Pyrobaculum calidifontis JCM 11548: one gene and its partners. The main gene of each other region encodes a partner of the protein of the gene in region 3 in a complex. Links are inferred from orthologs where the notes say so. Each region holds a gene or a part of one and is shown on either strand. Other genes may lie near its edges. The genes, in order: PCAL_RS09005, PCAL_RS02995, PCAL_RS10585, rplX and PCAL_RS09710.

Evidence for each region.
Region 1: PCAL_RS10585 (region 3) and PCAL_RS09005 share a complex: the UniProt entries of both Methanocaldococcus jannaschii proteins name them as parts of the 50S ribosomal subunit. The link is inferred for Pyrobaculum calidifontis JCM 11548 from one-to-one orthologs.
Region 2: PCAL_RS10585 (region 3) and PCAL_RS02995 share a complex: the UniProt entries of both Methanocaldococcus jannaschii proteins name them as parts of the 50S ribosomal subunit. The link is inferred for Pyrobaculum calidifontis JCM 11548 from one-to-one orthologs.
Region 4: PCAL_RS10585 (region 3) and rplX share a complex: the UniProt entries of both Methanocaldococcus jannaschii proteins name them as parts of the 50S ribosomal subunit. The link is inferred for Pyrobaculum calidifontis JCM 11548 from one-to-one orthologs.
Region 5: PCAL_RS10585 (region 3) and PCAL_RS09710 share a complex: the UniProt entries of both Methanocaldococcus jannaschii proteins name them as parts of the 50S ribosomal subunit. The link is inferred for Pyrobaculum calidifontis JCM 11548 from one-to-one orthologs.

Annotation. Positions count from the first base shown.
Region 1 is NC_009073.1:1,585,949-1,590,243, forward strand. Bases 701-3,459 are described here. They hold PCAL_RS09005 (50S ribosomal protein L6), read right to left. Parts: upstream 2,496-3,459; coding sequence 1,905-2,495; downstream 701-1,904. Other genes in these bases: PCAL_RS08995 (UbiA-like polyprenyltransferase), read left to right, coding at 701-855; PCAL_RS09000 (MFS transporter), read right to left, coding at 833-1,945; PCAL_RS09010 (radical SAM/SPASM domain-containing protein), read left to right, coding at 2,572-3,459. Also shown: more of PCAL_RS08995, read left to right, coding at 1-700; more of PCAL_RS09010, read left to right, coding at 3,460-3,714; hemC (hydroxymethylbilane synthase), read left to right, coding at 3,704-4,295. UniProt on the Methanocaldococcus jannaschii protein: This protein binds to the 23S rRNA, and is important in its secondary structure. It is located near the subunit interface in the base of the L7/L12 stalk, and near the tRNA binding site of the peptidyltransferase center.
Region 2 is NC_009073.1:526,498-530,856, reverse strand. Bases 484-3,306 are described here. They hold PCAL_RS02995 (50S ribosomal protein L22), read right to left. Parts: upstream 2,261-3,306; coding sequence 1,706-2,260; downstream 484-1,705. Other genes in these bases: PCAL_RS02985 (HAD family hydrolase), read left to right, coding at 3,131-3,306; PCAL_RS02990 (geranylgeranylglycerol-phosphate geranylgeranyltransferase), read left to right, coding at 2,319-3,146; PCAL_RS03000 (hypothetical protein), read left to right, coding at 1,248-1,709; PCAL_RS03005 (mechanosensitive ion channel family protein), read left to right, coding at 484-1,198. Also shown: PCAL_RS03010 (hypothetical protein), read left to right, coding at 1-8; more of PCAL_RS03005, read left to right, coding at 353-483; more of PCAL_RS02985, read left to right, coding at 3,307-3,826; PCAL_RS02980 (30S ribosomal protein S3), read left to right, coding at 3,913-4,359. UniProt on the Methanocaldococcus jannaschii protein: This protein binds specifically to 23S rRNA. It makes multiple contacts with different domains of the 23S rRNA in the assembled 50S subunit and ribosome.
Region 3 is NC_009073.1:1,854,572-1,858,868, reverse strand. What follows is about bases 598-3,358. They hold PCAL_RS10585 (50S ribosomal protein L5), read right to left. Parts: upstream 2,366-3,358; coding sequence 1,829-2,365; downstream 598-1,828. Other genes in these bases: PCAL_RS10580 (hypothetical protein), read right to left, coding at 2,406-3,358; PCAL_RS10590 (RsmB/NOP family class I SAM-dependent RNA methyltransferase), read right to left, coding at 598-1,829. Outside these bases: PCAL_RS10595 (fucose isomerase), read left to right, coding at 1-592; more of PCAL_RS10590, read right to left, coding at 582-597; more of PCAL_RS10580, read right to left, coding at 3,359-3,548; PCAL_RS10575 (proteasome assembly chaperone family protein), read right to left, coding at 3,669-4,297. UniProt on the Methanocaldococcus jannaschii protein: This is one of the proteins that bind and probably mediate the attachment of the 5S RNA into the large ribosomal subunit, where it forms part of the central protuberance.
Region 4 is NC_009073.1:1,623,601-1,627,942, forward strand. What follows is about bases 865-3,670. They hold rplX (50S ribosomal protein L24), read right to left. Parts: upstream 2,558-3,670; coding sequence 2,171-2,557; downstream 865-2,170. Other genes in these bases: PCAL_RS09225 (ABC transporter ATP-binding protein), read left to right, coding at 865-1,012; PCAL_RS09230 (hypothetical protein), read left to right, coding at 1,043-1,474; PCAL_RS09235 (30S ribosomal protein S4e), read right to left, coding at 1,471-2,184; PCAL_RS09245 (MBL fold metallo-hydrolase), read left to right, coding at 2,757-3,670. Outside these bases: PCAL_RS09220 (ABC transporter ATP-binding protein), read left to right, coding at 1-36; more of PCAL_RS09225, read left to right, coding at 38-864; more of PCAL_RS09245, read left to right, coding at 3,671-4,043; PCAL_RS09250 (hypothetical protein), read left to right, coding at 4,050-4,187. UniProt on the Methanocaldococcus jannaschii protein: One of two assembly initiator proteins, it binds directly to the 5'-end of the 23S rRNA, where it nucleates assembly of the 50S subunit. Located at the polypeptide exit tunnel on the outside of the subunit.
Region 5 is NC_009073.1:1,694,836-1,699,145, reverse strand. The notes cover bases 573-3,346. They hold PCAL_RS09710 (50S ribosomal protein L10), read right to left. Parts: upstream 2,590-3,346; coding sequence 1,555-2,589; downstream 573-1,554. Other genes in these bases: PCAL_RS09700 (50S ribosomal protein L11), read right to left, coding at 3,286-3,346; PCAL_RS09705 (50S ribosomal protein L1), read right to left, coding at 2,621-3,289; mvk (mevalonate kinase), read right to left, coding at 623-1,555; PCAL_RS09720 (hypothetical protein), read right to left, coding at 573-626. Also shown: udp (uridine phosphorylase), read right to left, coding at 1-375; more of PCAL_RS09720, read right to left, coding at 378-572; more of PCAL_RS09700, read right to left, coding at 3,347-3,786; PCAL_RS09695 (transcription elongation factor Spt5), read right to left, coding at 3,820-4,284; PCAL_RS09690 (preprotein translocase subunit SecE), read right to left, coding at 4,284-4,310. UniProt on the Methanocaldococcus jannaschii protein: Forms part of the ribosomal stalk, playing a central role in the interaction of the ribosome with GTP-bound translation factors.

The DNA of each region.
Region 1 (4,295 bases), 270 kb from region 3 along the record:
GCTGGGGCCACGACGCTCCGTATACTGCGCTTTATACGGGTCGAGCACACGATTTTCACCCTGCCAATGGCGTATGCCGCGGCTATTTTGGCAGGCAACCACCTGGACTTGTGGAAGGCGGTTTTTATAGGGCTCGCTGTGTTTGGGCTAAGGACTGCGGGCATGGCGTGGAACAACATCGTCGATTTCCCCATCGACAAATTAAATCCGAGGACGCAGGGGAGGATGTTGGTGACTGGGAAAGTCACGTTTAGAGAGGCCTATGCGACCTTCGCCGCTGGCGCCGCGGTCTTCTTTGCCTCGGCTACGGCGTTAGGTCTATGGCCGCTTCTCTTGGCGGCGCCGTACTTGGCTGTGGCTGTGACTTACCCCTATGCGAAGCGGCTACACTGTTTTCCACATTTCCACCTGGGGCTTGTCTACGCCCTCGTCCCCCTAGGCGCTTCTATCGCCATGTACCCCGACGACATAGCGGCCGCGCTGGCCCACACGCCGCGGATGCTCGTGGCCGCCGCCGCGCTGTGGGTCGCCGGCTTTGACGTAGTGTACTCCAAGGGGGACGTGGAGTTCGATAGAAAGTTTGGACTGGGTAGCATTGCGGCGTGTTTTGGAGTAAAGGCGGCAGACGCCGCGGCGGTTGTACTTCTAACTCTCTCCGCCGCTTTATACGTGGCGAACTACTTGGCCTACGGCTTGGGGCCTTTGGGCCTCTTGGTCACCCTCATAGGCGCCGGGGTAGAGGTGGCGTCGGCGGTGCTGGGGGCTTTGGGCAGAGTGGGGCTGGGCTTTAACTTAAATCTGGCGGTGGGAATCCTCATACCTACTGGCATATTTATTGGGGTTTTAGGCATTTGAGGGAAAGCGCCGAGAGCGCTACGGCGGGTATTACGGCGTATAGGAATGGGGGGTACATGTAGCCGGAGACCGCGGCGCCCACAGCGTAGCCCAAGTTGTTAACTCCCTGGTAAACCCCGTAGCCCCTGGCCCAGTAAACACCTGCGACGTTCCTAGAGACCATCTGTTCTAGCGAAGTGGATAATACTGCAACGCCTAAGCTCTCTAAGACCCAAATGGCTGAGAAGATGTATGGAGAGGGCGAATACGCCATGCCTATAAGCGCCACTGCGACCACTAGAGAGCCTAGCGCAACTGATGAGCGAGCGGGTCTGGCGAGACGGGGTCCAACAAACCAGGAGATGGCCGCGGGCAAATACGCCAATACTGCCGCGAAGGGGGAGAGGGAAAATCTGTCGTGTAGGAATGGTAACACTTGGGGCCCGTATAAGCCGGTGGAGAGGCCCGCGAGAAGCGATGCAACGATTATGCAAGACAAGACTCGCACATCTGTGCGGTGGTGTCGGACGGCCAAGTGCCTAGTCTCCTCCGGGAGGTGGAACAACGCGGCGGCCGATAAGGCGGCGAAAGCCAGCGCGGTAAGTCTAAACGCCGCCGCGTATCCCATGAGCTTCGACAAAATATAGACGGCAGGGATAGAGACCCCTCCCGCCACGGCGCCGGCGGCTGCGGCGATCTTGAGCTTGGAGTAGAGCGCCGGGTCCTCTAGGCCTCCCACGTCTGAGACGTAGGCCACTGCGGCTACGTTTATCAGACTTGAGGCAACGCCCGATAGGAACATTGCCGCATAGACGTGGCTTATCGACGTAGAGAGACTCAGCAGCGTCATAGACGCGGACAGGAGGACGCCGCCTATGCCCATTGAAAGGCGTCTGCCCGCTTTATCGGCTAAGTGCCCCGCCGCTGGCCGGATTACAACGACGGCGGCTGCGTAGGAGGCGTAGGCGATGCCTACTTCCACCTCGCCGTGGCCGAGCTCGAAGATGTAGAAGGGCAACAGGAATGCTACAAATGAGTATGGCGATGAGTATAGGACGTATGCAGAAAGCCTAGGCTTTGACGTGTTCGTAGCCGACGACGTATATCCCATCTACTACGCCTAGGCCGCCCTCGCGTCCGTGAGGCGACGGCTTTTCCTCGCCCCTCAGCTCCGTGGCGGCTTGGATGGCTGCGGCGAATTGGCTGACAAGCTCTCTATCGATGCCCTCCACCACTATGTCCTCTTTGCCCTTTACCTCCACCTTGACGCCCTTGGGTATCTCTAACACTATCTTGGATTTTCTCCCCAAGAAGTTCTCTATAGTCAGCTGGTTCCCTTGCACTTTTACAAGCATGGGGAAGTGGGTGTATATGACTTTGAGCTTGTAGCGCCACCCCTTTGTGACTCCTAGGAACATGTTTTTCAATATGCCCTTGTAAGTCCCAAGCAGGGCGTACTCTCTCTTCTTCGCGTTTAGTACTTCGAGCACCACTTTGCCGTCGCTCAGCGACATTATGACTGGGGTGTTTTTAAACTCCTTGACGAGCTCTCCAAGAGGGCCCTTGACTTTGACAACGTAGTCGAAGGGCCCGGTCTTCTCTATGGCGACCTTGACGCCGTCGGGTATTGGCACCTCCTCAACTGCGTACACGACGTGCATACGCAACGCCTCTATTACGTCTTTAAAAAATTTCCTCGGCGGGTCACAAAAATATATTACGTACGGATCTCAACTAGTGATTCCGATAAGCGTCATGGTGGCCGGCGTGGGTACCACTTCGTTTAAAGTTAAGGGTAGGTTCGGTGTGGAAAAGCCAAGCGACTTCTCGGCGCCGCTAAGGCCGATTGTGAGTTGGAATATCACAAAGAGGTGCAACTTGCGCTGTCTCCACTGCTACATCGATGCAGGCGAGGCCGAGGCTAACGAACTAACTACAAAGGAGGCCTTAGATGTCGTTGACCAAATGGCAGAAGTGGGCGTGCCGCTCATATTGTTCACAGGCGGCGAGCCGCTTGTTAGACGCGACTTTTTTGAGATTGCCCAGTATGCCAGAGATAGGGGCATTAAGCTAGTGTTATCCACAAATGGCACTTTGATAACGCCGGAGGTTGCGAAGAGGCTGAAAGAAGTGGGCGTCGTCTATGTCGGCGTCAGTCTCGACTCTATAAGCGCAGAGTTCCACGACAGATTTAGGGGCGTGCAGGGGAGCTTTGCCGCAGCGTTGGCTGGGATCAAGAACGCAATTGAGGCAGGTCTCGACGTGGGCCTCCGCTTTGTCGTCACTGCGAAGAATATACACGAGGTAGGGGAATACGTCGACTTTGCCGCGTCTCTTGGCGTGAGGAGGATCACCTTTTACCACCTCTCCGCGGCTGGCAGGGCGCAGAAGCTCTCTGAGGACTGGTGGTACACGCCGGAGCAGTATAGACGGTTTATTGAGACGTTGATAGCCAAGGCCAGGCAGTACGCGGGCAAGCTGGAGATAGAAACTACTCTGGCACCCTACGACGGCATCTATATAGCTTTGACGGTTGGCCACGGCGATACAAAGTATCTAGAATTTGTGGAGGCGACGGGGGGTTGCGGCAGGAAAATCGTGTCTATATACCCAAACGGCGATGTATACCCTTGCCAGTTCATAGACTTCTACAAGTTGGGCAACGTCAGAGAGAAGAGGCTGAGGGACATACTGCGCCCCGAGGTGTTGGAGCCCTTTGTAAACACTGACCGCTATCTGCGGGGGCCCAAGTGCTCGCCCTGCCGCTTTAAGAGATATTGCAAGGGCGGGGACAGGACTAGGGCTTACTACTTAACTGGCGACATCTTCGGCGACGACCCCCTGTGCCCCATTCCACGCCTCTTTGGCAATGAAGATTAGGGTTGCGACGAGGGGGTCGAAGCTAAGTTTATTACAGACACAGGAACTCCTAGACCAAGTAAAGGCAGTTGAGCCAAAGGTGGAGTTTGAGCTAGTAGTTGTAAAAACCACAGGCGACGTCGTTCAAGACAGGCCGCTTTACCAAATTGGCGTGAAGGGGATCTTCGAAAAGGAGGTGAACTTGGCAGTGTTGAGGGGGGAGGCGGATGTGGCTGTGCACAGCTTGAAGGATTTGCCGTCGGAGCTTACGCCCGGCCTAGTGATCGCTGGCTTTTCGCGGAGGGCCCCGCCCTACGACGTTGTAGCAAGCCGCGAAGGGTACAGCCTTTACACGTTGCCGAAAGGCGCCGTGGTCGGCACATCTAGCGTGAGGAGGGCAGAGTTCCTAAGGGCCGTGAGGCCGGACGTCGAAGTGCGCCCCCTCAGAGGCAACGTAGATACGCGCGTGGGCAAAATCTTGTCTGGCCAATACGACGCGGCCATTATGGCCATGGCAGGCCTCGTGAGGCTCTACGGCTGGGAGGCGCCAGTGAAGCTGTCGCCGATTAGGCCCGAGGAGATTCCGCCGCCGCCTGGGCAGG
Region 2 (4,359 bases), 1.3 Mb from region 3 along the record:
GAGAATAAAAACAGACACTTCCTTACCCCTAACCAAGTTTAGAAAGCAGCCAAAATGTAATAAAATCTTTAATGAGTACATACCCAGTATTAGCAATTAATCTCCTCAATACACAATTGGAAACTTCCATGGTCGTGCTTATATGTGACTCTTGTATTTCGCAAGTTTTTGGATATCTGGTTTGCCAATTTGTCCCTGGGAGTGTGGTCTTATTGCGCCGGTTTTTAAATCGGCGTGTTAGCTCGCACAAGCTAACACGCGTTACAAAACTCGCCGTGGTCCCCATTTTAACACTGTTAATACGGCCGCTTTACAGTGCAAGGTTTATTAAGCCGATACGTAGAACTAGGTTATGTTGCTACAGTTCGGAATTGACTGGAACCAGTTATTGCAAAACGCTATTTACTACGGAGTGCAAGCCCTTATTGCTATAGGTATAATTGTAATTGCGTGGGTTGTGGGGATTATATTGGGGAAGGCGGTTAATCGGCTTGTGGAAAGGACGGGGCTTGAGAAGGCTTTTGACAAGACTGATGTGGGTAAGGCGTTTAGGGCTGCTGGTGTAGATTTGTCGAATTTGGTGGGCATGTTGGTGACCGCTTTTGTTATTGTGATTGGTATTGTGATTGCATTGGATTATCTTAAGATTGGAGGAGAGGCGGGCAGAATTGTCGCAGATGTGGCTAGGTATTTGCCTAGGCTGATTGGCGGCATTATTCTGCTGAGCGTTGGCATAATTCTCGTTGCCATTCTTACTGACTATATTGGGAAGTTGCTTACTGGCTTGTTCCCCCAGCAGTTTGTGGAGATTGGGGAGATGTTGAGGAACTTGTTGCTGATCGGCCTCGTGGCGTTGATCGTCTCTATCGCGCTGGACTTGATGCTGTTTACTGGTCCGCTTGTCTACCCGCTTATTCTTGGCACCGTCATTATTGGCGCTGGGATATTCATTGGGCACACTATTGTGCGTAACATCGTGGAGGATCACCCAGAGTTCGCTGGGGTGGCTCCGTATGCCAAGTTCTTGGTGTACTTAGTGTTTCTGATGGTGGGTCTTGGGGCTATATTTGCCGAGTTTCCGCAGACCGCGCACGTTGTTCAGAACGTTGCCTGGGGCGTGGCTATTGCGGTGGGCATATTGCTGGCGCCGGTGATATACACGTTGGCTAAGCGAATGGTAGAGGAGGCCAAGAAGTAAGCCCCTTTTTTCACGGTAACTTTTATATAGTTTTATATACTCTCCTCCTATGCATATCGAGATTAGGGACCCGTCTCTGGTGGAGCGTCTCAGGCGTCTTCTCCCGCGGCCAGATGCGCCGTTCGATGATGTGATTGTGAAGCTTCTGGAGCAGCCTTGTAAGCTCAGGATTAGGGAGATTGTGGAGGAGGTCTTTGCCTCTGCTAATCTTGAGGAGAGGGTTGCTAAGGCGGTGGAGCAGGCCGTGTCGCGTAGTGTGGGGGATTTGGAGAGGAGGGTTGTCCACGCTGTGGAGAGGGCTGTCAGAGATTTTCTCCGTAGCTTGCCTGCGGGCGAGCTGGCGGGTGGGGGGTGGGACGCGGTGATTAGGGAGGCGAAGAGGCGCCCGGATGGCTGTCTCACGTTTTCAGAGATTCGCAGGCTTTATGGGAAGAATCTCAACAGTGTGATGTTGAGGAAGAGGGGGTTTGTGCAGAGGGAGAGGGGGCTTTGGTGTCTGCCTAAGGACTAGCGTTTTACTAGGTTTAGCTTGTAGCGTTTTGGCACAACCTCCTTGGGGAGCTCTGCGGCTACTATCTCCACGTTTACTGTCTCCTCGTTGAATGGTGTTGCTCTACCGAAGGCACGCGGCATGATGTTGGGGATTTTTATCCCCTTGTGGGCGGCGGCGTGGATAATGACTAGGCGCTCTACGTCGAGGCCTTTGAACTTGGCGTTGTTTTCTAGGTTTTCGAGGAGTTGGAGGTATCTCTTGGCCACTTTTACGGGCCACTTGGCCACTGGCCACCCCTCCCAGGGCGTTGCGTGGTGGGCCTGCTTCTTTTTGAATGTCTTTATAGGGATTGGTCTCTTTAGCTTTACCACGTCCTCTAGCCACGCCTTTGCCTGTTTAAGAGTCATCCCTTTGATAAACCTGGCCACTTCCACGCTCTTTTTCCATGACATTCTCTGCTCAGGGGCGTAGGCCTTGGCTATCTGCTCTGGGGTTATTCTTACTCCGTACTTCTTAAACACCAGCTCTGCCGCTTGTTCGTCTGTCAGAGAGTAGTGGAAGTGGGGCACGGGGCCCTTGGGAGTGTTGGTTATAAATATTTCTCTGCTCAGCCCCGTGGCGTCTCTACTGGGATTGTGGAGACTCATCAGGGGGGAGCACGGGGTTTTAGCCGCCTTAGCCTCCACAGCCTCTTACATGGTCGCGGGCGGCAGGAGCCTTGAGGCAGTTGCGCTGTTGGCAGTCTCCACGTTTTTAGCTGAGGCGGGGTTGTTTGCCCACAACGACTTGGCCAACTTGGAGGAGGACAGGGTCAATAGGCCGGGGGCTCCTCTGGTGACAGGTGAGGTGGGCTTGGGCGCGGCCAGGGCTGTGGCGTACGGCTCGCTTTCTGCAGGCGCGCTGGCCGCGGCTCTGCTGGGCCTTCTGCCGCTTGTCATCTACTTATCTGCGGCAATCCTCGGCACGGCCTACAACGCCAAGCTGAAGCGCGTGCCCTTTTTGGGCAACTTCATCGTGGCGTTTTTGACCTCTATGACTTATATCTATGGGATGGCGGCGGCTGGGGGCTTTTCGCCTGTGTTGGCGCTCCTCTTTGCCTCTTCGCTTGTGGCAAATTTGGGCAGGGAGTTTGTGAAAACGGCCATTGACGTTGAGGGCGACCTGAGGGCCGGGGTTAGGACCGCCGCCTCTCTGCTGGGGCCGGAGAGGGCCGCCAAGCTGGGGGCGTCTGTGACCGCGCTGTCGGCGGCGATTGGGCTGTGGCTGGTGGCCGCGGCTCTTGACTCGCGGTTGTACATTTTGGCAACTGGCGCCGCGGCGACTTCGGTCTTGCTCCTCTACTTCTCCGCCTCTGCGTGGAGGGGGGCTTGGGAGAGGTACAGGAGGGGCACCCTCGCGGCGTTTGGCGTCACACTAGTGGCGCTGGTCGTGGAGGCTCTATGGCTACTGTCCTAGTGGACTTGGATGGGACGCTCATCCCGCTCGACGCTTGGGAGCCCGTGTTTTTAGAAGTATGCGAGAGGATTGCCCGCCAGGTGGGGGCCACGGCTGAGGAGGTGTGGAAGAGGGCGCGGCGCAGGAATCTAGAACTTATGAGGGCCTTCGCCGTGGAGGCCTTTGACTGGCAGAGCTTGTTTCGCTCTGTGGCAGAGGAGCTGGGGGCACGGGAGGTGCCAGACTTGGTGGAGGTCTTGTACAAACACATCCACACGTTTAGGGTGAATAGGGGGGCATTTGAGGCGTTGCGCAGGCTTAGGGAGGCTGGCCACAGGGTCGAAATTGCTACCAACGGCCTTGCTGTTTATCAAATGGTGGTTATTAAACACCTCGGCTTAGACGGGCTGATAGATGGCGTCAGGACGTCGGACCGCTTTGGCTGCCCTAAGACGTGCCCTCAATACTTCCAAGGCGCCGATGTAATGGTAGGCGACAACGCCGTCTTTGACGTATATTTCCCGCAACGCTTCGGCCTCTTGACTATCTTCTACGGAGATTGGGACAGGGCGGCGCGGGTATACGGCGAGAGACTTGGCGTCGACCTCACCTCTACGAGGCCCGACGCGGAGATAGACTCGCTGGAGGAGTTGCCTGAGGCTGTGGAGACGGTGCTTAAGAGGAGGCTCAGCAAGGGGTGAATCGGTCACCCGTCGCCTTAAAGGAATCTACATCACCAGGGTGTATGTCTTAGAAAGTTTTAAAAATAGTGCCTATGTCTGTGGCGATGTCTACTGCGCAGAGGAGGTTGCCCGTCTACAAGAAGATCTTGGAGGAGAATAAGAAGAAGTGGATGATTAAGGAGTTCCTGGAGTACAGGCTTGCGAAATACGGCTACATAGACTCCGAGATTTTGAAGACTCCTCTTGGCACGCGTATTGTCATATATGCCGAGAGGCCTTCCAGGATTATAGGGAGGAAAGGCGCCATAGTGAAAGAGGTTAGTAGCATTTTGGCTAATAAGCTAGGCGTGGAGAATCCACAGATCGACGTAATAGACGTCTCCAAGATAGAGGCCCCAGAGCTGTTTCCCAAGGTCGTTGCGTATAGAATTGCCAACGCCATGGCTAGGGGGGTTAGATTTAGGCGCGTCATGTTTGTGGCAGTTAGACAGCTCATGGAGGCCGGGGCCAAGGGCTTTGAAATTGTGGTCAGCGGAAAGCTCTCCACCGAG
Region 3 (4,297 bases):
GCGTGAGGCGGCGCGGGGGGTGGACGGGCTTACGCTGGGGTGCTGGTGCTTCAACTTCCCCAGGGTCGAGGAGCGGGGGTGGACTCCGTGCATCTCCCTCGCCGTGTTGAACGACTGGGGGGTCACCGCCACGTGTGAGGGCGACCTCAGGGCGCTCTACTCTGCGGTCGTCCTGCGGCGGATTTCTGGGAAGCCGGCGTGGATTAGCAACGTCAACGCGGCGCGGGGCGAGCTCCTCCTCCTTACGCACGACGGCTTGCCCCCGTCCATGGCCAAGGCCTACTCCATTGTCCCCCGCCTAGCCACCAAGGCCCCCGCCGCGATTAGGGCAGAGGTGGAGCCGGGGAGGCCGGTGACTCTGCTCAGAGTGTCCCGCGACTTGAGGCGGGCCCTCCTCCTTGGGGGCATCACCGCCGAGGCGGAGAGGGTAGAGGCGTGTGCGACGCAGATAGCGGTGAGAGTGACCAAGGGGTCCCCCGCCGCGGTCTACAAGGCGGGGCTCGGGAACCACTTGGCCTTTGTCTTCGACGACGTGTACGAAGAGGTGGAGGCCTATCTGAGGTACCTGGGGGCCTCCGTGGTCACGGCCTGAGCCGCGAGATGAAGAATGCCTCGCTTCTGTGGATGTGGGGGAAGGTTCTGCCGCCTATGTCCCCCCAGTAGGATGGGGCTAGCTCGGCCAGCGGCTTCTCTGCTCTGGCGCCGGCCTTGGACACCACCTCTTCCCCCTCCTCTGGCAGAATGGAGCAGACGGCGTATACCACCTCCTCTGCCAGCTGTAGTGCGCGCGTGAGCAGTTGGAGCTGTAGCTGGGAGTATTGGCGGGCCCTCTCTACCCTTGGGTATATCTTCACGCCGGGGTCTTTGGTGAAGGCGCCGCTGGAGGTGCACGGCGCGTCTAGAAGCGCCTTGTCGAACCGCCTGGCGGCGAGCTTTCTAGAGTCTGCGTGTACCACGTCTACGTACTGGTAGGCCCCTAGCGCCTTTAGTAGGTGCCTCATTCTGGCCACCCTCTTTCGGGACACGTCTGCCGCAACTACCTTAAGCTTCCCCTCGGCGATTTGGGTGGCTAGGCTTATCTTCATCCCAGGCGCCGCCGCTAGGTCGAGCACCGAGTCCCCTGGCCTTGGGTCAAGGGCGAGGACTGTGTAGACTGAGGCGAGGTCCTGGGGGATCGCGGCGAAGGTCTTAACCGCTGAGAGGTACTGGATGGGCTTGCTGGCCTTTTTCACAAGCACCATGAAGGGTATGTGGGGGTGGGGTTCCACCTCTGCCTCCTGCTCCAGTAGCTTAAGTCCCTTGTCCACGTCCACTTTGAAGGTGTTTATCCTCAGCCACATCCACGTGGTGTTGCCCGCCTCCAACAGCCTCTCCACCTCGCCCAGGGGGAGGTATCTGAGGAGCGTCTCCACTATCGCCGGGTGGTAGCTGTACTTCACCGAGAGGTAGCGCGCTGGGTCGCCCCTCAGCTCTTCGAGGGCCTTCTCCACGTCCTCCGGCTTGGCCAAGGCCCTCTTGAGCAGCCGCTTCCTGTACCTGGCCACTAGCTCTTTGTTGTAGAGCAGAGAGTCTGCCCTGTACAAGAACCACGCCTTTGCCGCGGCCTTCGCACCGCTTGAGCCAAAGAGCTTCGACGCGGCGAACCTCAAGAAGTAATAGTGCCTAACTGCGTCAAAGGAGGCGTCGTAGAAGACCTTGAAGCTCTCCAGCGCCCTCCAACGCCTCTTGACTTTTTGAAAGGCGTAGTCCAGGGTGAGCTCGTTTTGAACAACTTCGTACAAGACCTTGGCCACGAAGGATACCAGCTCCTCTGCAGTCCACTTAGCCACTAGTCGACCTGGACCCCCAGCACCTTTTGGAAAAACTCCACCGCCTCCTCCCTAGTCACCAGTTGCCCCTTCCCAACCTTGCTCCTCCTCCGCCTTCTAAGCTGCACCCTCAGCCCCGGCTTCGCCAGGCGGACGCACACGTCCATGCCCCATATGCCCACGGCCGGGTCGTACTTCACGCCCGGCAACATTATGTGCTCCTTTATGCCAAAACACACGTTGCCCCTCTCGTCGAAGCTGCTGCGCTTTATCCTATTGCCCACGGCCTGGAGGGCGCGCATGAGGAACTCCACGGCCTTGTCTCTCCTCAGCGTAACTGCCACGCCGATGGGCTCCCCCTTCCTAATGCCAAAGTCCTTAATCGAGCGCTTGGCCCTCCTCAGCGAGGGCTCCGCCCCCGTTAGCTCCCTCAGCAAATTAGCCGCCTTCTCAAGTCTCTCGCCGCCGGTGCCCACCCCTATGTTTACCACGACCTTCTCTATGTACACCCGTTTCATTGGGTGGTCTTTAACAAGAACAAGCTCCTTCCACTTCATCGCAACCCAACAACAACCGCTTTAAAAATTTTCAAAAACCTCAGCTCACAAGCCGCCTCTTTAACATAAGGAGGCCGACGGCCACTGCGACGGCCGCCCCAACGGCAGCGACTATGGCGAAGAGCAAAGTACGCGGTATACACTCTGGAACGAGGAAATCTATCCCTGTCTTTGGCCAAAACTCCACCACCAGCGGGCTTTCGCAGAAACCTGACAGTTCCACAAAGCGGCGGACCAGCCTCTCAGCAGTGGCCCTATCCGGCACAGTGCCGCCGGGAAACGGGAAGACCACGTAGAGGGGGCCAGTCGCCAGTGGGGCAAATGTGTGCATAGTGCCCTCTATGCCCAAAAGGTGGCCGCACACGTCCCGAACCTCCCGCACAGTGCCTAGCTCTTTCTCAATGGTCTGCGTTGCGTTTATCAGGGCCGCTCTAAACTTCTCGTCGCGCGGCAAGAGGTAGGGGCCGTATTTTAGAGTAACCCGCACCAAGTCGTAGATGGGGCCCACCTCCTCCCTAACGCCTCTGAGGAGCTCCACGGCCTTTGCGAGGTCTGCCGTTGCGACGTCAAGTGAGGTGTGGTAGAGGTCTAGAGTAATTACGACTCTTACGTCCTTGTTTTGCCAGACAACGTCCGCCAAATAAGCTACCTCTTGTCTCCCCGCGCGTATAGCCTCCCGCACGTCTTTAAGCCCAAGAAGCACCTCCTCGCCAAGGGCCCTCTCCGCCTCCTCCCTAAGCCCCCTAGCCGTGGAGGCGGCGATGTGTAGTAAGTCGCGCCACTCTAAAGTAACAGGAATTGAACTATTGTCTTCGACGACCACTCGTCGGTGGGCCATGGCGACGGTGACCTTACTAGGCGGGCCCAGGCGCTTGAGTAAGGCGTCTAACAGCCGCTCGGCTTGGGTAGAGTTGAGGGGGGTTGAGGACTTGTTGCTTAAGATGTGTAAATCGGTGATGTTCCCCGCCGTCAGCGGCGAGTTTTTCTCGTCGAAGTCTGTGATGAACACGAGCACTTTACAGCCGTTGACATAGAAGACATAGTTGGGCTGGAACCTCTCAAGTGGCGATGTAGCGTTAATGACGTCGTCCACCAGCCCCGACAAATCGACAGCGGCGACCCAGACTGAGGTTAAGAGGAGGACCCCGGTAATGGCGTATGTAGTTAATAAGCTCTTTACCATGTTGTGTCTCTCTTCGTTAATATTTGAGTGTTTGTGTCATTGCGACGTTTTACGGGGAACTCAATCTCTACAGCCAACTGTGGAGGTGGTGCCAGTGGAGGATGTTTGTAAAAATCGACTTTAAAACACTAGAGGCACTTCTCGCCTTGCCGTTGTTGCCACGGCTTCCATGGGCTTGAAGAGGGCCTCTATGTTTTTCTCAACTAGGAATGCGTATTTTGAGGCGTGTTCTTGTAGTTTTGAGGTGTCTATCTGTGTCTCGGCCAGCTTTGCCACGGCGTTTACCAGCTTGAGTGCGGCTCCCACGTCGGGGCCCGTCCGGCCTACTAAGTCGTTTAAGATGGCTATTACGTCTCTGTGGGTGGCCACTTTCCCGCTGTCGACGAGCCTCTTCACGGCGGTTAAGAGCTTGGACTCTGCGATGAGGAGTACGCCGTCTATGCTCCGGCCTAGGACGGCGTCTAGGTAGGCCCCCTCTAGCCCAGTCACAGTGGCCTCTCGTATGGGGACAAAGCCGTACTCCTTGAACTTTTCCACGAGTCCCTCCTCTGTGACAAAGTACACCGCGTCGCTCTCCTTCTCGCCCAGGGCGGGCATGGCGGAGAGACACGCCACGAGCTTTACCTTGTTCTCCTCGGCCCAGTCTAACACCTTGTGGATAAACTCGGCGTACAGCTGCGGCGGTATTGGGACGTGTTGCCTAATGGCCACGATGCCCGCCTGCCTAGAGTAGAATATGCGGTGTGGCA
Region 4 (4,342 bases), 230 kb from region 3 along the record:
GTGGAGGGTAGCGAAGTGGCTTGTTGGCTGTATTGATATGCCGTTGTTAGAGGTCCACGACCTTAAGACGTGGTTCCCCGTTGGAAGAGGGCTCTTTAAGCCTGTGAAATACGTAAAGGCTGTAGACGGCGTTAGTTTTACGCTGGATGCTGGAGAGGTTCTCGCAGTTATTGGCGAGTCTGGCTCTGGAAAAACGACGCTGGGAAGAACTGTGCTTAGGCTGATAAGGCCGACTGCCGGGAAGATAGTTTTCGATGGAAAAGACATCACCTACGCGCCCGACGCCTCTCTCAAGTGGTACCGATTCTCTACCGCCATGATATTCCAAGACCCCTTCAGCTCGCTTAACCCATATCACACTGTGCAATACATATTGGAAGAGCCTCTAATTCTGCGGAAAGTGCCGCCCCAGGAGAGGCGGGAGCTCGTGGTAAAGGCGCTTGAAGAGGTTAAGTTGGTGCCGCCTGAAGATTTTCTAAAGAAGTATCCGCATATGTTAAGTGGGGGTCAAAGGCAACTGGTGGGAATTGCAAGGGCGTTGATTACTAGGCCGAGGTTCATTGTGGCAGACGAGCCCGTGTCTATGCTAGACGTCTCTATCAGAGCTGAGATACTTTCCCTAATACGGTCTCTTCAGTCGAAGTACAACATAGCCATGATGTACATCACTCACGACATAGCCACGGCCAAGTACTTGGCGGATAAACTACTAGTAATGTACGCAGGTAAGGCGGTGGAATACGGGCCGTTTAGAGATGTGATAAAGGAGCCTCTTCACCCCTACACTCAGGCGCTCATAGAGGCGTTGCCAGATCCAGATCCCACGAACAGGCTTAAAATACGTAAAGTCCCGCCGGGAGAGCCGCCAAGTCTAGTCAATCCGCCGACTGGGTGTAGATTCCACCCACGTTGCCCATATATGATAAAGGGCGAGTGCGACAAAGAAGAGCCGCCCCTCGTGGAAGTAAAGAGGGGCCACTACGTGGCCTGCTGGCTTCATATAAAGCGTTAACATTTAATACGTGGCTTAGCAAATCCATCTATGAAAATTGAGCGAAGCGGCCAGCCGGTAACCGCATTGCTAAGGCTTTTAGAAGAGGACTTAAAACGCGACGACGTAATTTACGTCGAGCGCGTCCCAGCTCCAAGAGCGGGGGAGCGCTATAGGGAGGTAGTCTCCAAGTTCTTCACGGAGTTTGGAGTTGCCACAGTGTACATAAGGGTAAGAACGGCAACGTTTGAGCGTAGATATGTGATATCTGCGAAATTTGACTGGGTGTCTGGCGGAATCGTGGAAGGGTGGGTCGTGGAAGGCAACGTGGTCAAGATTTACGAGCCTATAGCCGTGAGCGCCCCAGATATTGAGAAGACACTTGACTACTACGGCGACATTTTCTGGAAGACAGAGGAGAAGCTCCTCTCGAAAAAGATGGCGCAGACCTACGTCGAAGAACAACAGCCGCCAGCGGATTAGCTTATTTTTACTACTGGGGCTTCTGTCCCAATCACCATTATGTAGTCTAAGATCGTTCTTCTTACCTCCTCGCCTTTTCTAAGAGCCACAACGGATTGACGTCTTTTAAGCGTCCACACCACTTCAAAAAACTGGCCCACAAATCCTATGTTGCCACCGTGAGTTACTACGGCGAGCTGGCCCAGCCTCAGCGGCAAATGAGTCTTAATCGCCTTGTTTTCCAAATCGTACACCACAGTGTCAAAGGTCTTTATCTGGCGGCCTACGTCGGGCGGTAGTATCAGGTTGCGGCCGTCGTGAAAGTGTAGCTGAATTCTGCCGCCGCTTACGGCGGTTTTACCTTCTACACGTAGCGGCTTTAGAGCCGCCTCGCTGGACGGTATGGGTTTCAAGTCGTAGTACTTGGCCTCGTCTGGCACCACTCTATAAATCTCGCCAGTTGGCACTATTTCAACTACGTCCATGAGCCCTATGGGGAATTTATAGTCTTTTCTTACGACCCCGTCTACCTTTATGTACCCTCTCGAAATTATGTACCTCGCCTCGCGTAGCGTTTTTGCATATCGCAGTACATCCCTTACTACAACTGCCAACGGAAGAGAGTATTCCAAACTATGTGGCCCCGTTGATGGCCTTACGGCCCAGACTCCACCGGCTTTTCTGGGTATTGGCCACCAATATGGCGCCAGCGACTTTCTAAGATGAACCATGCTGGCCCCTCTTCCTCCTCTCTATAAGTTTTTGCCTTGCTTTGTCCGACAGATCTACGTCTACGATCATTACCTTGGATGGGTGTATTGGATAGTAGACCGTCTGCCCCCTGCTATTGGTCCTAGTAGCGCCTTCCACGAAGATTCTCACCCTCTTCAAATCCACTTTGACAACTTTGCCTGTCACGCCCTTGAAATCTCCCCGCATTATTAACACGGTATCTCCCCGTCTTACTGGCAACCTTTTCACGCCCAGCTTCTTCTGAAGCTCAGGCGATAGTTTTGCGTTTAACAGTTTTCGCCTAAGGTGGAGCGGCGCGGCGTATAGACTCAGCCTTTGTTTGCGCGGTTGTGCTGACGCAGTAAACGGCATAGCCGACACGGTGCGTACTATATATAAAGTTTATCACGTCGTTTTCTTAGCCGACTTACGCAACGCTTGGTTTAACTCATCCAAGTGTCTTATTATCCTCTCATGGATCTCTATTATCCTCTTTATCGCCTTGTCGATCTCTTCCACAGGCGCCCCTACTAGTTCTAAAAAATATTTTACCCCTTGCCTCCACCACGTCGTGATTTTGCGACTCCTTGGCGGCGCTGGCGAAGTGGGCAGGCTTGCTGTACTCATAAGGACGGCCTACAATGGCATACTGTTAGACTACGGCGTAAATTTTGACGCAGAAGGAAGGCCTGTTTTCCCACTTCACGTACGTCCCCGCGATCTTACTGCAGTTTTTTTAAGCCACGCACACCTAGACCACAGTGGGGGTGTGCCAACGCTTTACGTGACGACAAAGACGCCGCTTTATGCCACGCCTTTGACTATGGAACTTTCAGACCTCATGTATGCAGACGCGATAAAGCTCTCCGGCTACTACCTCCCATACACCCAAGAAGAGGTGAGAGAGGTCATGTCTAGCGCCTTTCCTCTCACATATGGCGAGCCGGTGGAAATCGGCAGAGACGCCGTGTTGACGACGTATAACGCAGGCCACGTGCCGGGGAGCGCGATAGGCGTTATAGAGGTCGAGGGGGCGACGGTGGTATTCACCGGCGATTTTAACTTGTCTGATACAAATCTGCTGAGGGGGGCCGACTTGTACAATATACCAAAGAACCCAGACGTGGTAGTTATGGAGGCCACATACGCCTCCTCGACGCATCCGCCTAGAGACAAGATGGAGACGGAGTTCGTAAATGCGGTGAGGGAGGTAGTGGAGGGCGGCGGCACAGTGCTGATACCCTCCTTCGCCCTTGGAAGAGCCCAAGAAATACTGTTGACATTAGTAAAAAATAAGCTTGATAGTTACCCAATATACATAGATGGGCTCGCGCGCCAGATTAACCAGATAATTGGCAGATATCTGCACTTGGTCAGAGATCCGGCACTTTACAAGAAGGCGCTTGAGGTAGCTATAGAGGTGCCAAACGCCTATGTGAGAAAAGGCGCGGCAGAGGAGCCCTCGATAATCATAGCGCCAGCTGGCATGCTAAAGGGGGGAGCCGCCTTGTTTTACTTCAAGCGGCTTGCCGCCAACAAGAAAAACGGAATCTTTCTGCCATCGTTTCAAGCTCCGAATACGCCTGGGTTCGAAATCTTGAGCAAAGGGCATGCCGTGGTAGAAGGCGCCACCATAAAGGTCGAGGCGAGAATTGAGTGGTTTGACTTCAGCGCTCACGCCGGTAGAGACGAGCTAAGAGCCTTCATAAAACACTTCCACGAAGATACAAACATCCTGCTTGTTCACACAGACCCTGCGGCATCGTCACCATTCGTTAAACAGCTAATCGAAGAGGGCCGCAGAGTATACCTCCCCACAACCGTCGGCGAGGAGCTATACCTGGATTTAAAGAAGTAGAAGTACATGAAAGTCCTAGTGAAGAAGGTGGACGAGACAGGAGTCGTAGAGTTCGTAGAAGTGCCGCTCAGGTACCTGGCAAAAAAGAGGAAGTTAGACGATATAATAATACTATTGGACGGCGACGTTGAGTGGCTAAGCTAAGGCATGTGCGACCTCTATTGGCAACTCTATGACAGAGGAATTCCCGTGCTGAGTGGGCCTTCTACATACGCCAAATTGTTGGGATGCCCCACCACTTGTGACTGCGATGTGGTGATACACGTAAATGACTTAGAGAGAGTTGGCGCCGGAGACTG
Region 5 (4,310 bases), 160 kb from region 3 along the record:
CCAGCGGCTTGCCCCCTCCCACCTGACGGCGGCGGTGCCGATTATCAAGTCGCCCAGCTTTATCTCCCTCTTAAGCGCGCCGGTGGTCCCCACTCTTATGAGCGTATCAGCGCCTGCGTAAAGGAGCTCCTCTACCGCAATGGCGGTGGAGCCAGACCCTATGCCCGTGGAGGTGGCCGCTATCCTAACCCCCTTGTATATGCCCACCCACGTCGTAAACTCTCTGTTGCGCGCCACTTCTCTAGCCTCCTGCCAGTGTTTTGCAATAAGTGGGACGCGGCCGGGGTCCCCTGGCAGGAGGACGTAGCGCGGGACGTCGCCGGGGCCTATCAACAAGTGGTACGCCTTGTGCCCTATCTGCGGCCTTTGTGCCATGGCTACCCGGCAGTCCCCGTTTTTAAGCGTAGCGCTCTTACTAGGTTTATGAAAGAAAGTGCGCTTGACAGGGCGTTCAATGCCGTAAATACCGCATCGCCAATCAGTGCGGCGTAGATCGTGAGCGAGACGCTTCCGAGGAAGTAGAGTATTGTCAAATCTAGAGGCGGCGGGGGGCTTCTCCTCAAGATGTTCACGGCCCACGCCGCCGCTATTAATACAAGGCCCAGAAAGCCGAATAGCTGGATCATGCCCCGCCTCTGTATATGGAGACCTTGTAATACGCGTAGTTCATAGCCGTGAGAATTTTCTCAACGGCGTCTCCGTCTCTGGGCAGTATCAACACGGCGCCTCCTCTCCCAGCCCCGCTGATTTTACCCCCGTATACAAACGGCCTCAGTATCTCCAACGCCTGCACCACTCGGCTGTCTACCACGCCCAGGGCGCCAAGGAGCCAGTTGTTTATTTCCATAAGCTCTCCCACACAAGCCAGGTCTCCCGCCACGAGGCATTTGTGAGCCTCCTCAACCACTTCGCCGATTGCCTCAACCACGGCCTTAAGAGAGGGGCGGCGCTGCAACTTCGCCCTTACGTCTGCCACAATTTCGCCGGTAGTCCCCCTCCTCGGCAACAACAAGACGTAAAACTGGGGCAACTCGGCGCCTATTTGCTCGGCTCTGAAGGGGCTTGGCCAAATTTTTAAAAGGCCCCCCATGGCCGACACGGCGGTGTCCATGGGAGACGCGATGCCTTGAACCTTCAACTCAACGCTGTGGCCCAGCCTCGCAAGCTCCTCGGGACTAGGCCTTGCGCCGACGCACTGAGAATATGCCTTGAGCAACGCCACAGACACTGCAGCCGACGTGGCCAGCCCCACGCTGGGGGGAAAGTCGCTCTTGATCTTAAACGTCGCCCTCAAGTCCCCCCACCGCTCTCTCGCCACCTCCAGAGCCGCGTCGACGTAGGCAAAGAAGCGGCCTACGCCGACGCCCTCCACTCTGCCCCTCTCCGGGTAGTACACGGCCTCTGAGAGGGGGGCCACAGTCTCCACACGCAACTCGCCCCCTTCCTCACACTCGACATAGACCCCCTTATCTATGGCGGCGGCTATTGCCGGCTTGCCATACACCACCGCGTGCTCGCCAAAAAACTTGACGACACAGGGGGCAAATACCTTCATTAAAAGAGTGCGCCCAGAGAGCCGGCGATTTCCTCCTCGCTTGGGCCCTCTTTCTTCTCCTCAGCCTCCCCTCCCGCGGCGGGCTGTTGTTCAACTTGCTGCGGCTGGGCGGCTGGCTGCGGCGCCACTGCGACAGAGAGCCCGAGCTCCGGCGCCTTTGGCGCTACGGCGGCGGCCAGGGCGTTGGCCTCGGCAACGGCTCTGCTTAACAGCGCTGGGAGAGTCTCCTTGGTCACTACGCCGAGCTTGACAGCCAGGGCGAGGGCTCTCGCATGCGCCGCTGGTATAACCACTTGGAGCACTTCCCTCGTCGGATACACCACGTTGAGGGCCAAGTTTCTCGCGTAGGTGGCCGCCGCCTCTATCAGCTCTCTGTACTGCTTCACGTCGATTATGAGCTCCTCTATTGGGACAAAGCGTTTGCCCTTCCACAGCACTCCGATGAGGCGGAGCGACTCGAATATGGGCTCTATCCCCACTACTCTCAACACTTCGGCCATCTCGGGTGTAATCTCCTGCCCTGCCTTAGCCACCACTGTGTCTTTTGCAATCCAGATCTTGCCCTCTTGTACCCTAGTGGGTATCTTCAACTTGCCGAACTTGGAGATTATGGGGCCTGGCGATGCGTTAGTGGGGCCTGCGGGTATGACGATGTCGAAGGGCGCCTTGTCCCCCGGCCTGGCGGCTCTTCTAACCGCGTATTTGGCAACTAGTTTAACAACCTCTGCGGGGTTGTGATTTGTGAAAAAGAAGCCCACCTCGCCGCGGACTTTTTCAGCTATTTCAACCGGCACCCCGCCGTAGACCTTGGCGTATGCTATCTTGAACAGAGTCGGCTTAATTATCTTGACGGCGCCGTAGGGCCTGAGCTTGTACCTATACTCGCCGAGTATTCTGGCGGAAAGGCCGTGGAGGTCAAAGAGAAATACATACTGGTACTTCTGCAACAGCTCAGTGGCCTCTTGTACAATTCTGACCTTACGCGGCGGGTAGCTCTTCTCTCTGACATACTGCCTCTTGCCAATGGCGAGCATCAGGGATGGGGGATGGGGGATTTATATAATTTCAACGCGCTAAAACCTCAGCCGGCTTAATTCGCACAGGCGGCGACATGGTCTTCTTGATGTATATGTCTCTGAGGTACTGGCGTAGCGGGAACTTCCTATTTAGCTCCTCGAGCACTGCGAGTATGTTTGTCAAGATCTCCTCAGGCTTCTGCCCTTCTGCGCCAACTCTCACCTTTATCACTGGCTCATTCCTCAGCCTCACGCGCACAACTCTCCTCAGCCTCTCTACCACGGTTTTAACGTCGACGTTCGGCGGCACGACCTCGGGCATCTTCCCCCTTGGGCCAAAGATTGGGCCTATCACTCTGCCTAACAGCGGCATTAAGTCGGGAGGAGCTATAAAGAAGTCGTACTGCTTAGCCAACTTCCTAATGGCCCTCTTGTTTCCAGCCAGGCCCTCCACCTCCTGCCTCGTAATAACGGCGTCAACTCCCGCGTTCTTGGCCTGAGTCTCAAAGGCGCCATGGGCAAACGCGGCAATCTTATTGAGCTTAGGCGGGTGGGGCAACTCCACCAGGAGGTTGATACGATTCTCGGGCTTGCTCAAGTCGATGCCTCGAAGCACCACTATTAGCTCGACGCTCTGCCTAAACCGCCTCTTTTTCCCAGACTTGAGAGCCTCGTCAATCTTTTTCAACAAGGCCTCCCTTTGAACTACGGCGCTCATTGCGACCACTGAGATTCAAACTTTTTAAGTACTTCGTCGTATTTGCCCTCGTCGACTGCCTTAAGGACTTCGTCGGCCCTCTTCCCATCTACAAGAATGCCCATGCTCTTACACGTACTCAACAGCTGCTTAACAGCAGACTTGAGAGACTTAGACTTCAACTCGTCCCTCTTGAGCACCGCTATTTCGACAATTTTCTCAAACGGCAGATCGCCCAGCGTCTCCTTGGCAGAGTCGTGCGCGCCTGTGTCTTTCCCCAAGAGCTTTAGGAAGAGGTCTCCTATTGGCGGCAGATACACCTTCACCTCGTAGCCATCCGGCGAAACCTCCAGCTCCACCTTCTGCACTGGGTACTTCCCATATGCCTTCAACTTCTCCTGAACCTCCTGCACCACCTTGTTGGGGTCTAGCCCTGCCTGTTTAAGAGCGTCTTGGAACTGGGGATTAACAGCCACCTTTCCTCCCTGAAGCGGCACGACGATAACGCGCTTAGACATCGACCAGGCGAAGAGGCGAGTATTAAAATTTACCTATTGTTGCCCCGCCTTTTTTACGAGCTTCACCTCCGTGATCTTCAAGTCGAGCGGCATGGGGAAGGCGCTGTCTAGGAGCTCGACGCGTACAATGCCCTTTTCTCTGTCGACAAAGGTCACCCTGGCCCTACTGCCCTTTAATACGTCGGCGGTTATCTCAACTTCGTCGTTGACGTCGATCTCGACGGTCGGCTTGGGAGGCTTGAGTACCCTCATCACCTCCTCCACGTTTGTTATACCGCGCATAACCCCTTTTACGTGCTTCACTCCATACACCGCGCGGCTGACAACCGGCAAAGACTCTCCCTCAATGAACAACACGCCGAACGACTCGGGGGGTACCACAATGGCGTAAATTGGCAATTTGCCAGACTCCACCCGCATCTTCAACAGCATCACGATGTTGTACTCCTGCCTCGAGACGACGCTTACTGTGAAAACAGGGCACCTCTCAGACGACATTACCTCAACTTAGCCAACAAGTAAAG